Regions from separate parts of the Kitasatospora sp. NPDC059803 genome, predicted to be linked through region 2. Evidence: predicted binding sites of a transcription regulator. Region 2 holds the regulator's gene; the other holds the start of a gene.
The links. Region 2 encodes HspR, which represses chaperone genes until heat shock. Its sites were predicted from a motif close to TTGAGNNNNNNNNNCTCAA; they were not measured.
Positions count from the first base shown of each region.

Region 1: a site for HspR is predicted at 2,095-2,113, ahead of dnaK (molecular chaperone DnaK). Genes of this name have one in related genera too.

Region 1 is NZ_JBHWIJ010000005.1:64,955-70,266, reverse strand. Features, by position in the region: gene grpE (nucleotide exchange factor GrpE) at 1-243, opposite strand, end outside; gene dnaK (molecular chaperone DnaK) at 240-2,072, opposite strand; gene ACFV6I_RS01785 ((Fe-S)-binding protein) at 2,412-4,634, shown strand; partial or broken gene ACFV6I_RS01780 (sugar phosphate nucleotidyltransferase) at 4,943-5,312, shown strand, end outside.
Region 2 is NZ_JBHWIJ010000008.1:64,180-69,491, reverse strand. Features, by position in the region: partial or broken gene ACFV6I_RS02665 (hypothetical protein) at 1-163, opposite strand, end outside; gene dnaJ (molecular chaperone DnaJ) at 259-1,416, shown strand; gene ACFV6I_RS02655 (heat shock protein transcriptional repressor HspR) at 1,424-1,954, shown strand; gene ACFV6I_RS02650 (helix-turn-helix domain-containing protein) at 2,149-3,156, shown strand; gene ACFV6I_RS02645 (hypothetical protein) at 3,704-4,330, shown strand; gene ACFV6I_RS02640 (LuxR C-terminal-related transcriptional regulator) at 4,338-5,312, opposite strand, start outside.

The sequences.
Region 1 (5,312 bases), on a different contig from region 2:
CTCGCGGACCGTCAGCCGGTCGCGCTCGACCCGCTTGCGGTAGTTCTGGTACTCGGCCTGCAGACGCTGCAGGTCGGCGGTGCGCTCGGCCGACTCCCGCTTGGCAGTGGCGAGTTCGTCGGAGCCAGCACCGGAGCCGGAGTCGGCGGCGCCGGCTGCGGCGGCCTCCTCGGCGGCCTTGATCACAGCCTCGTCGGCGGCGGAGTCGTCGCCGGGCTTGCCGCCCTGCGGCTTGTCCGTCATGCCGCACCGCCCTTGGGCTTCTCGTCGTCCACGATCTCGGCGTCGACGACGTCGTCGTCCTTGGCCTGGGCGGACTCGCCGGCCGGGGCGGCGGCGTCGGCGTTGGCGTACAGCGCCTGGCCGAGCTTCTGCGCGGTGGTGGAGACCTTCTCCGAGGCTTCGCGGATCTTCGCGATGTCCTCGCCCTTCAGGGCCTCCTTGAGCTCGCCGATGGCGGTCTCGACCTCGGCCTTGACGTCGGCGGGGAGCTTGTCGGTGTTGTCCGCGATGAACTTCTCGGTCGAGTAGACGAGCTGCTCGGCGGAGTTGCGGGTCTCGACGGACTCGCGGCGCTTGTGGTCCTCCTCCGCGTACTGCTCGGCCTCGCGCATCATGCGCTCGATGTCGTCCTTCGGCAGCGCGGAGCCGCCGGTGACGGTCATCTTCTGCTCCTTGCCGGTGCCGAGGTCCTTCGCGCCGACGTGCATGATGCCGTTGGCGTCGATGTCGAAGGTGACCTCGATCTGCGGCAGGCCGCGCGGCGCCGGCGGCAGGCCGGTCAGCTCGAACATGCCCAGCTTCTTGTTGTACGCCGCGATCTCGCGCTCGCCCTGGTAGACCTGGATCTGCACGGACGGCTGGTTGTCCTCGGCCGTGGTGAAGATCTCGGAGCGCTTGGTCGGGATCGTGGTGTTGCGCTCGATCAGCTTGGTCATGATGCCGCCCTTGGTCTCGATGCCGAGGGACAGCGGGGTGACGTCGAGCAGCAGGACGTCCTTGACCTCGCCCTTGAGGACACCGGCCTGGAGCGCGGCGCCGATGGCGACGACCTCGTCCGGGTTGACGCCCTTGTTGGCGTCCTTGCCGCCGGTCAGCTCGCGGACGAGCTCGGCGACGGCGGGCATACGGGTCGAGCCGCCGACCAGGACGACGTGGTCGATCTCGGAGAGCGAGATGCCGGCGTCCTTGATCACGTTGTGGAACGGGACCTTGCAGCGCTCCAGCAGGTCGGAGGTGAGCTGCTGGAACTGGGCGCGGGTGAGCTTCTCGTCCAGGTGCAGCGGGCCCTCGGCGGAGGCCGTGATGTAGGGCAGGTTGATCGAGGTCTCGGAGGACGAGGACAGCTCGATCTTGGCCTTCTCGGCGGCCTCGCGCAGACGCTGCAGGGCCATCTTGTCCTTGGACAGGTCGACGCCGTGGCCGGCCTGGAAGACCTTGACCAGGTGGTCGACGACCTTCTGGTCCCAGTCGTCACCACCGAGGTGGTTGTCACCGTTGGTGGCCTTCACCTCGACGACCCCGTCGCCGATCTCCAGCAGGGAGACGTCGAAGGTGCCGCCGCCGAGGTCGAAGACCAGAATGGTCTGGTCGTCCTTGTCGAGGCCGTAGGCCAGGGCGGCCGCGGTCGGCTCGTTGACGATGCGCAGGACGTTGAGGCCCGCGATCTCACCGGCCTCCTTGGTGGCCTGGCGCTCGGAGTCGGAGAAGTACGCCGGGACGGTGATGACGGCGTCGGTGACGGTCTCACCCAGGTAGGCCTCGGCGTCCCGCTTCAGCTTCTGCAGCACGAAGGCGCTGATCTGCTGCGGGTTGAAGTCCTTGCCGTCCAGGTTGATCTTCCACCCGGTGCCCATGTGGCGCTTGACCGAGCGGATGGTGCGGTCGACGTTGGTGACCGCCTGACGCTTGGCCACCTCGCCGACCAGGACCTCGCCGTTCTTCGCGAAAGCGACGACGGACGGCGTGGTCCGCGCGCCCTCGGCGTTCGTGATGACGGTGGGCTCGCCACCCTCCAGAACGCTGACGACCGAGTTCGTCGTACCGAGGTCGATGCCGACCGCGCGTGCCATCGTAAATACCTCCACGGAAGAGTTGAGCTTTACAGGCTCAAGGATGCACGACCGGGTGGGTGCCGTCAACAGGGATGAGTCGCCGCCGCTCAACTTTGCTGAGCGGTCCGCTTCCCGCGGCCGCGGCGACTTCCCGTGGCCTCGGTCGTGGCCGTGGTCCTGGCCGTGGCGCGTGTGGTGCCACGTGACTGCCGCCATAGCTTGGGAACCTTCTGGAGGACTGGTGGCGGGCGGTAATGTCCGGGCCGTCGGCCCGGCAAGTTACCGACGAGTACAATTCGTTCCACGCAAGACCGTTCAAAGACCGCTCAACAGCAAGCCGCAGGAGACGGAGAGCCGATGCAGCTAGCAGCGATCGTCATCTCGCTGGTCACATTCGTGATCGGCACCGCGCTCGCCGCCCGTGCGGCGCTGTACATCTACAAAGTGGTGCGGACCGGCCAGCCGGACCCCACCCGCTTCGGCCGGCCCGCCCAGCGGGTGAGGACCGTCGCGGTCGAGTTCATCGGCCACACCCGGATGAACCGCTGGGGGATCGTGGGCATCGCCCACTGGTTCGTCGCCGTCGGCTTCTTCAGCCTGGTGCTGACCATCGTCAACGCCTTCGGCCAGCTCTTCGACGCCGAGTTCGCGCTGCCGATCATCGGCCACTGGATGCTCTGGCAGCTCTTCGTCGAGCTCGTCGGCACCCTCACCACGCTGGGCATCGCGACGCTGATCGTGATCCGGCTGCTCAGCCTGCCGTCCCGGTCCGGCCGCAAGTCCCGCTTCGCCGGCTCGATCGCCTGGCAGGCCTTCTACGTCGAGTACACGATCCTCGGCATCGGCCTGTGCATCCTGATGCTGCGCGCCCTGGAGGGCGCCCTCAACGGCGTCGACTCGTACGGGCCCGAGCACCTGGTGTCGTACCCGCTGGTCTCCGCCCTCAGCGGCCTGTCGCACGGCACGCTGGAGAACCTGATCTACCTCTTCGCGATGCTGAAGATCTGCATCTCGTTCGCGTGGGCGACCACCATCGGCATCAACCCCTCGATGGGCGTGGCCTGGCACCGCTTCCTCGGCTTCTTCAACATCTACTTCAAGCGCGAGGAGGACGGCGGCACCGCGCTCGGCGCCCTGCGCCCGATGACCAGCGGCGGCCAGCCGATCGACTTCGAGGACCCGGCCGACGACGCCGTCTTCGGCGTCTCCCAGGTCGAGCACTTCTCCTGGAAGGGCATCCTCGACTTCTCCACCTGCACCGAGTGCGGCCGCTGCCAGTCGCAGTGCCCGGCCTGGAACACCGGCAAGCCGCTCTCGCCGAAGCTGCTGATCATGAGCCTGCGCGAGCACGCCTTCGGCAAGGCGCCCTACCTGCTGGCCGGTGGCGGCAAGGACATGGAGGGCGAGGAGAAGGCCACCGCCGAGCAGCTCAAGGACGTCCCGGCGGCCGCCCTGGCCGAGGCCGAGCGCCCGCTGATCGGCACCGCGGAGGAGAACGGCGTCATCGACCCGGACGTCCTGTGGTCCTGCACCACCTGCGGCGCCTGCGTCGAGCAGTGCCCGGTGGACATCGAGCACATCGACCACATCGTCGACATGCGCCGCTACCAGGTGATGATCGAGTCCTCGTTCCCGACCGAGGCCGGGACGATGCTCAAGAACCTGGAGAACAAGGGCAACCCGTGGGGCATGGCCACCAAGGCCCGCCTGGACTGGGTCAAGGAGCTCAAGAAGGAGACCGGCATCGAGGTGCCGGTGATCGGCGAGGACATCGACCCCGCCGAGGTCGAGTACCTCTACTGGGTCGGCTGCGCCGGCGCCCTGGAGGACCGCGCCAAGAAGACCACCAAGGCCTTCGCCGAACTGCTGCACACCGCGGGCGTGAAGTTCGCCATCCTCGGCAAGGAGGAGTCCTGCACCGGTGACTCCGCCCGCCGGCTGGGCAACGAGTTCCTCTTCCAGATGCTCGGCGCGCAGAACGTCGAGACGCTGAACGCGGCCCTGGAGGACGCGCCGGTCAAGCGGATCGTCGCCACCTGCCCGCACTGCTTCAACACCATCGCCAACGAGTACCCGCAGCTGGGCGGCCACTTCGAGGTCATCCACCACACCCAGCTGCTGCAGCACCTGATCGACGAGGGCAAGCTCGTCCCGGTCAACCCGGTCGAAGGCCTGATCACCTACCACGACCCCTGCTACCTGGGCCGCCACAACAAGGTCTACAGCCCGCCGCGCGAGATCATGGACAAGGTCCCCGGTCTGCGCCAGCAGGAGATGCACCGGCACAAGGAGCGCGGCTTCTGCTGCGGCGCCGGCGGTGCCCGGATGTGGATGGAGGAGCGCATCGGCAAGCGGATCAACACCGAGCGCGTGGACGAGGCGCTGTCCCTCAACCCGGACATCGTCTCCACCGCCTGCCCGTTCTGCCTGGTGATGCTCTCCGACTCGGTCAACGGCAAGAAGAACGAGGGCGCCGCCAAGGAGCACCTGAAGGTGGTCGACGTCGCCCAGCTGCTGCTCGACTCGGTGAAGGCGACCCCGCCGGCCGGCGCCGAGGAGCCTGCGACGGTGGACGCGTAGCGTCCTCTGTTCGACAGTTCTGCTACAACTGCCCGGCCCGGTGGTCGCCGCGAGAGCGCCCGCCGGGCCGGGCTTTTGGGGGGCCGGGATGGGCCGGACCGGGGGTGGATCCGGGGCGGGACCCGTAGGGGAGTGGTGCCAATCGCACGGCCGCCTGAGTGTCCGCCCGTTGGGAGGAAATACAGTAGGCGGCAGACCGGCCTCGCGCCGGTCGACCCGTTCCGGACGGCCGGACGGGTCCAGACCACCGACGGAGGTATCGGCCCGCCGGGCCGGGGCCGCAGAGCACAAGGGGAACAGCGCAGACCATGACCGAGGCGATCATGCTGGTCGGTGGTAAGGGCACGCGACTGCGTCCGCTGACCACCCACACCCCCAAGCCCATGCTGCCGGTGGCGGGCGTCCCCTTCATCGCCCACCAGCTGGCCCGCGCGGCCGCCGCCGGCGTCACCCGCGTCGTGCTGGCCACCTCGTACCTGGCCGAGGTTTTCGAGGACCACTTCCAGGACGGCACCCCGTACGGCATCGAGCTGGTCTACCTGACCGAACGCGAGCCGCTGGGCACCGGCGGCGCGATCCGCAACGCGGCGTCCGGGCTGACCTGTGGCCCCGACGAGCCCGTGCTGGTCTTCAACGGCGACATCCTCTCCGGCGTCGACATCGCCGCCCTGCGCGACG
Region 2 (5,312 bases):
TGACCGCGAAGTCGGCGCCGTGGGTGAGCGCGCTGTCCGGGTCGCGGAGGCGGTTGGCGTCCCGCCCGCGGGCGCCGCGGGCCGGCCGGCCCGCCCACCCCCCCCGCGCGCTGTCAACAGCGCCCGGTGGAGCGGCTGTTGACAGCGCAGCGAGGATGGACATCGGGAGGTGGCGGCAGCTATGAGCAAGCGCAGCGAGCGAATCGTTGAAAGGCGCGTGTTGCGCGGAGCGGCTGCCGAGCGGAGCGAGGTGGACGCATGAGTGGCAAGGACTACGTGGAGAAGGACTACTACAAGGTCCTCGGCGTGCCCAAGGACGCCACCGCCGCCGAGATCAAGAAGACCTACCGCAAGCTCGCGCGCGAGTTCCACCCGGACGCCAACAAGGGCGACGCCAAGGCCGAGGACCGCTTCAAGGACATCTCCGAGGCCTACGACGTCCTGTCCGACGAGAAGCGCCGCAAGGAGTACGACGAGGCCCGCAGCCTCTTCGCCAACGGCGGCTTCCGGGCCGGCGGCCCCGGCCAGGGCAACGGCAGCTACAGCTTCGACTTCGGCGACCTCTTCAGCGGCAGCCAGAACACCGGCAGCGGCGGGCTCGGCGACGTCTTCGGCGGACTCTTCAACCGCAGCGGCGGCCGGCAGGCCCAGCCCCGGCGCGGCGCCGACGTCGAGACCGAGGTGACCCTCGCCTTCGACGAGGCCGTCGACGGTGCGACCGTCCCGCTGCGGATGACCAGCCAGGCCCCCTGCCGCACCTGCAACGGCACCGGCGCCAAGTCCGGCACCACCCCGCGGGTCTGCCCGACCTGCGTCGGCGCCGGCACCGTCAGCCGCGGCCAGGGCGCGTTCGCGCTCTCCGAGCCGTGCAAGGACTGCCGCGGGCGCGGCATGATCGTCGACGACCCGTGCGTCGACTGCCACGGCAGCGGCCGGGCCAGCTCCGCCCACACCATGCAGGTCCGCATCCCGGCCGGCGTCCAGGACGCCCAGCGCATCCGGCTCAAGGGCAAGGGCGCCCAGGGCGAACGCGGCGGACAGCCCGGCGACCTCTACGTCACCGTGCACGTCGACCCGCACCCCGTCTTCGGGCGCAAGGGGGACAACCTCACCGTCACCGTCCCCGTCACCTTCCCCGAAGCCACCCTCGGCGCCACCATCGAGGTGCCCACGCTGAACGGGCCGGCCGTGAAGCTGAAGCTGCCCCCCGGCAGCGCCAACGGCCTCACCATGCGCGCCCGCGGCAAGGGCGCCACCCGCAAGGACGGCACCCGCGGCGACCTCCTCGTCACCGTCGAGGTCGTGGTGCCGCGGCACATCACCGGGGACGCGCTGAACGCCCTGGAGCAGTACCGCGAGGCCACCGCCTCCGACGACCCGCGAGCCGCCCTGTTCCGGGCGGCGAAGGGAGCGTGACGACCAGATGATCCCCAACAGTCCCATCGGCCCCGGCATCGGTGAAGGCCTGCCCGGCGTCGGCGTCGGCGACGGCCTGCCGGGCGACGGCCGCCGCACCCGGCGGCCCACCGCCCCGCCGCAGTACGTCCTCACCGAGGACACCCCGGTGTACGTCATCTCCGTCGCCGCCGAGCTCTCCGGCCTGCACCCGCAGACCCTCCGCCAGTACGACCGCCTCGGTCTGGTCAGCCCCGACCGCACCGCCGGCCGGGGCCGCCGCTACTCCGCGCGCGACATCCAGCAGTTGCGCGAGGTCCAGCGGCTCTCCCAGGACGAGGGCATCAACCTGGCCGGCATCAAGCGGATCATCGAGCTGGAGAACCAGGTCACCGCGCTCCAGTCCCGCATCGGCGAACTGGTCGACTCCCTCGACGGCGCCACCAGCGCCCTCCAGCAGCGCGAGGCCGCCGTCCACGCCTCCTACCGCCGCGACCTCGTCCCCTACCAGCCGCCCACCCAGTCCAGCGCCCTGGTCGTCTGGCGCCCCAAGCGCTGAGACTTGGCTGAACACCTCCGGCCGCCGGCTCCCCTCCGCCCGGGGGGTGCCGGCGGCTTGATCGTGGTGAGAGAGTGCTGTCGAACAAATCTGGCCGCCCTCACCGATGCCACCCGATCTGGCATGCTGCACTGCGATTCCGGTATTGGTGCCCGGCAGGTAGTGCAGACACGGCCACGGCAAGGAGCCCGCAGATGAGTGGACGAGAACAGCCCGGTACCGCCGCGATTGGGCCCTCCGTCCTCTCGAAAGAAGCGCGGGAGCTGTATCTGGCGGTCATCCGCGAGAACGGGCGGTTTCCGAAGGACTCCGACCTCGCCAAGGCGGGCGGGGCCCAGGAGGAGTTGGTGGCGATAGGCCTTCTGGTCGCCGACACCGACGAACCCGGTGTCCTCGTCGCGGTCGACCCTCAGCAGCTGTCCGAGAGCCTCTCCGTGACCTGGCAGCGCCAGGCACTCGACCTGCTCACCCGCGCGTCGGCCCTCGCCACCGATCTCCACGACCTGACGGCCGCCTACCACTCACCGGAGCAGGCCGGCGGCGCGATCGAGTACGTGCGGGGAAAGGTGCTGATCAACCAGCGGGTGCAGCAGATCGTCGCCAGCGCCTCGGAGGAGATCCTCGCCGCCCAACCCGGCGGGCCGCGCCCGTCCGAGGCGCTCACCGGCATCCTCGCCCGCGACCTCGAAGCCCTCCGCCTGGGCATCACGCTCAGGACGATCTACCACCCGAGCACCCGGTACCACGCTCCCACCAGGGAGTACGTGGCCACGATAACCAAGGCCGGCGGACGGTTCCGGACGCTGGAGGAGCCCTACACGCGATTGATCGTCATCGATCGCCGAATCGCGGTCATCCCCATCGCCGAGGACCTCAATCTGGCCGCCTTCGTGCACGACCGGGCCGTCATCAGCTACCTGATCAGCGAGATCTTCGAGCGGAACTGGAGCCGGGCGCTGGACTTCGACGGCGCGCGCGCCGTTCCGCAGCAGGTGGTCTCCGGGATGCGGCAGACGATCATCGACCTCATGCTCGAAGGCGTGAACCACCGGGTGATCGCCCGCAGACTCGGCATCAGCGAACGGACGCTCGCGCGGCACCTGGCCGAGATGCGCGACGAGCACAATGTCGAGTCGCTGTTCCAACTCGGGTACGCATTGGCCCGGAACAGCATTCCGACCGACTCCGACAGCTATCACTGACCAAGCGTCGCGGCGGTCTCAGTTCCAGATCGTGTCATTGGCCAGCGCCATGGTCTGAGGCGCTGCCGCATCGTGGGAAACCCCGATGTTCCAGATCGTGTCGTCAGCCGGGCTCGAACCGCTCCCGATGAAAAGCGCCAGACCCACAACGACTGGAACCAGGACAAATCGCACCACCCGGCGTATCCGAGACATGGTGCCCCCTCTCTTTGTTTAAGACTTGGCGCGGGTACCCAGCCATTGTTTCGAACAACCTGCCACATAATGCCGCAAGCCCATGCCGGAAGCCAGGGGGCCTGCTACCCCAGTGCGTCATCTCTCTGCCAGGCATCGAGATGACACCACGGCTCTGTGGACGGTGGCGACGGTCGACAGAGACGATCAGTGCACTCCCCAACCCCTCTCGCGGGAGGGGGAAGACGGGGACACCACAAACAACATGTCCATGACTAGTTCGTTTCGACCACAACGAATGCACAGCAGCATTCCGATAGTCACCACCCAACGGGGCGATCGGCCTGGTTGGCACCTATCCCCGGAGTCGACAATGAGTGAGCCCTACCTGCGAGAGCACGCCGGACAGACCCCCGAGGGCCGGCGTGCGCGTGTGTTCCTGGCCGCGCCGCTGATGCGGCTGACCGGGCCCGCGGACAGTGTGGTGACGCTCGCCAGCCGGACGCGGCTGACGACGCTCCGCACCACCCTGCTCCGCAGCGGTGCCGCCGTGTACAGCGCGCACCACAGTGATGCCTGGACCGTCGCCGGGCAGGCGCCGGAGCCCCGGGTGCCGTCCGACTTCCGGGCCCTGCAGTCCGCGGACCTCGTGTTCGCCTACGTCGGGGCGCCGCTGTCGGCCGGGGTGAGCCTGGAGCTGGGGTGGGCGTCGGCGCTGCGGAAGCCGATCGTCCTCCTCGTCGACGAGGCCATCACGCACAACCCGCTGATCGCCACCATCGAGCAGGTCGCCCCCGTTCTGCCGCTGGTCTTCGACGACACCTGGTCGCAGGAGGCCCTCAACCACACCGTGGAGACCGCGCTCGACTGGGCCGGCATGGCGCTGTCCCTGCGCGAGGGCTTCTGGACCGCCCCCGGTGAGCAGTTCAACGTCCCCCGGCAGCAGCCCCCCGTCGTCGGCCGGGCCGGCTACTGGCCGACCAGCGCCGCCACCGGCTGACCAGCGCTCACCCATCGGGCTCCCCCGTCCGGGCTCCCCGCAGCTGCCAGCCCAGCTGGAACAGCGTCTCCGCGTCGTGCAGTTCGCGCAGCCGGGCGATGTGGCCGGCCACCGTCCGCTCGCTGAGACCGAGGCGGCCGGCGATGGCGCGCTGGGTGAGGCCCTGGGCGAGGAGCCGGCCGACCTGCTCGTGGGCCGTCGACTCGGGAGCGGACGCCTGGTCGGGGTTCCAGAGGAGGCGGCCGGAGCGGGCCCAGTCCCGTTCGAACACGGCCAGGAAATGGTCGACGGTCGCCGGATCCTCGATGAAGGTCGCGCTCCGGAGGTCGTCGGCGGACTGGAGCACGGCGATCCGGCGGTCGAAGATGTGCAGGTGGCGGAACGGCTCGGCCAGGACCCGGAAGCGGGCGCCCAGTTCGGTGCCGCGGGCGGTGTGGTCGGCGGTCGCCTGGTCCCGGACGGCGCCGGGTGCGTAGATCACCCGGATCCGGCCGCCCCGGCCGCAGAACCGGCCGATCCGTTCCAGGGCGTCCTCCAACTGGTGGGCGTGGCGGGGCCGGCCGGGCTGGGCGACGAGGATCTCCTGGCGGCAGTCCGCCTCCACCTCGGCGAATCGCCGGATGACCGCGCCGAGGCCCTGGACGTGATGCACCGTACCGGCGCGGTCGGTCGGGCGCGGGGCCGTGTCGTAGGCCTTGGTCAGGTCGTCGAGGGCCTGCGGGAGTTGCGCGGCCTGGACCAGTAGCCGGGTGCCTTCGGCCCGGAGCTCGGCACTGATCCGGTCGCCGACCGTACGCGGGTTGACGGCGGTGCAGACGTCGGATTCGGGCCGGGCGAGCAGCAGCCCGAGCGCGAGCAGGTGTTCCAGGGCCGGCCGGTCGGCGTCGGCCACCTCGGCCCGGTCGATCCAGCCGCCGTGCCGGAGGATGCGCAGGTACAGGTCGTGTGCGGCCTGGTCGGGCCGCCCGGTGCCGCGCCCGTG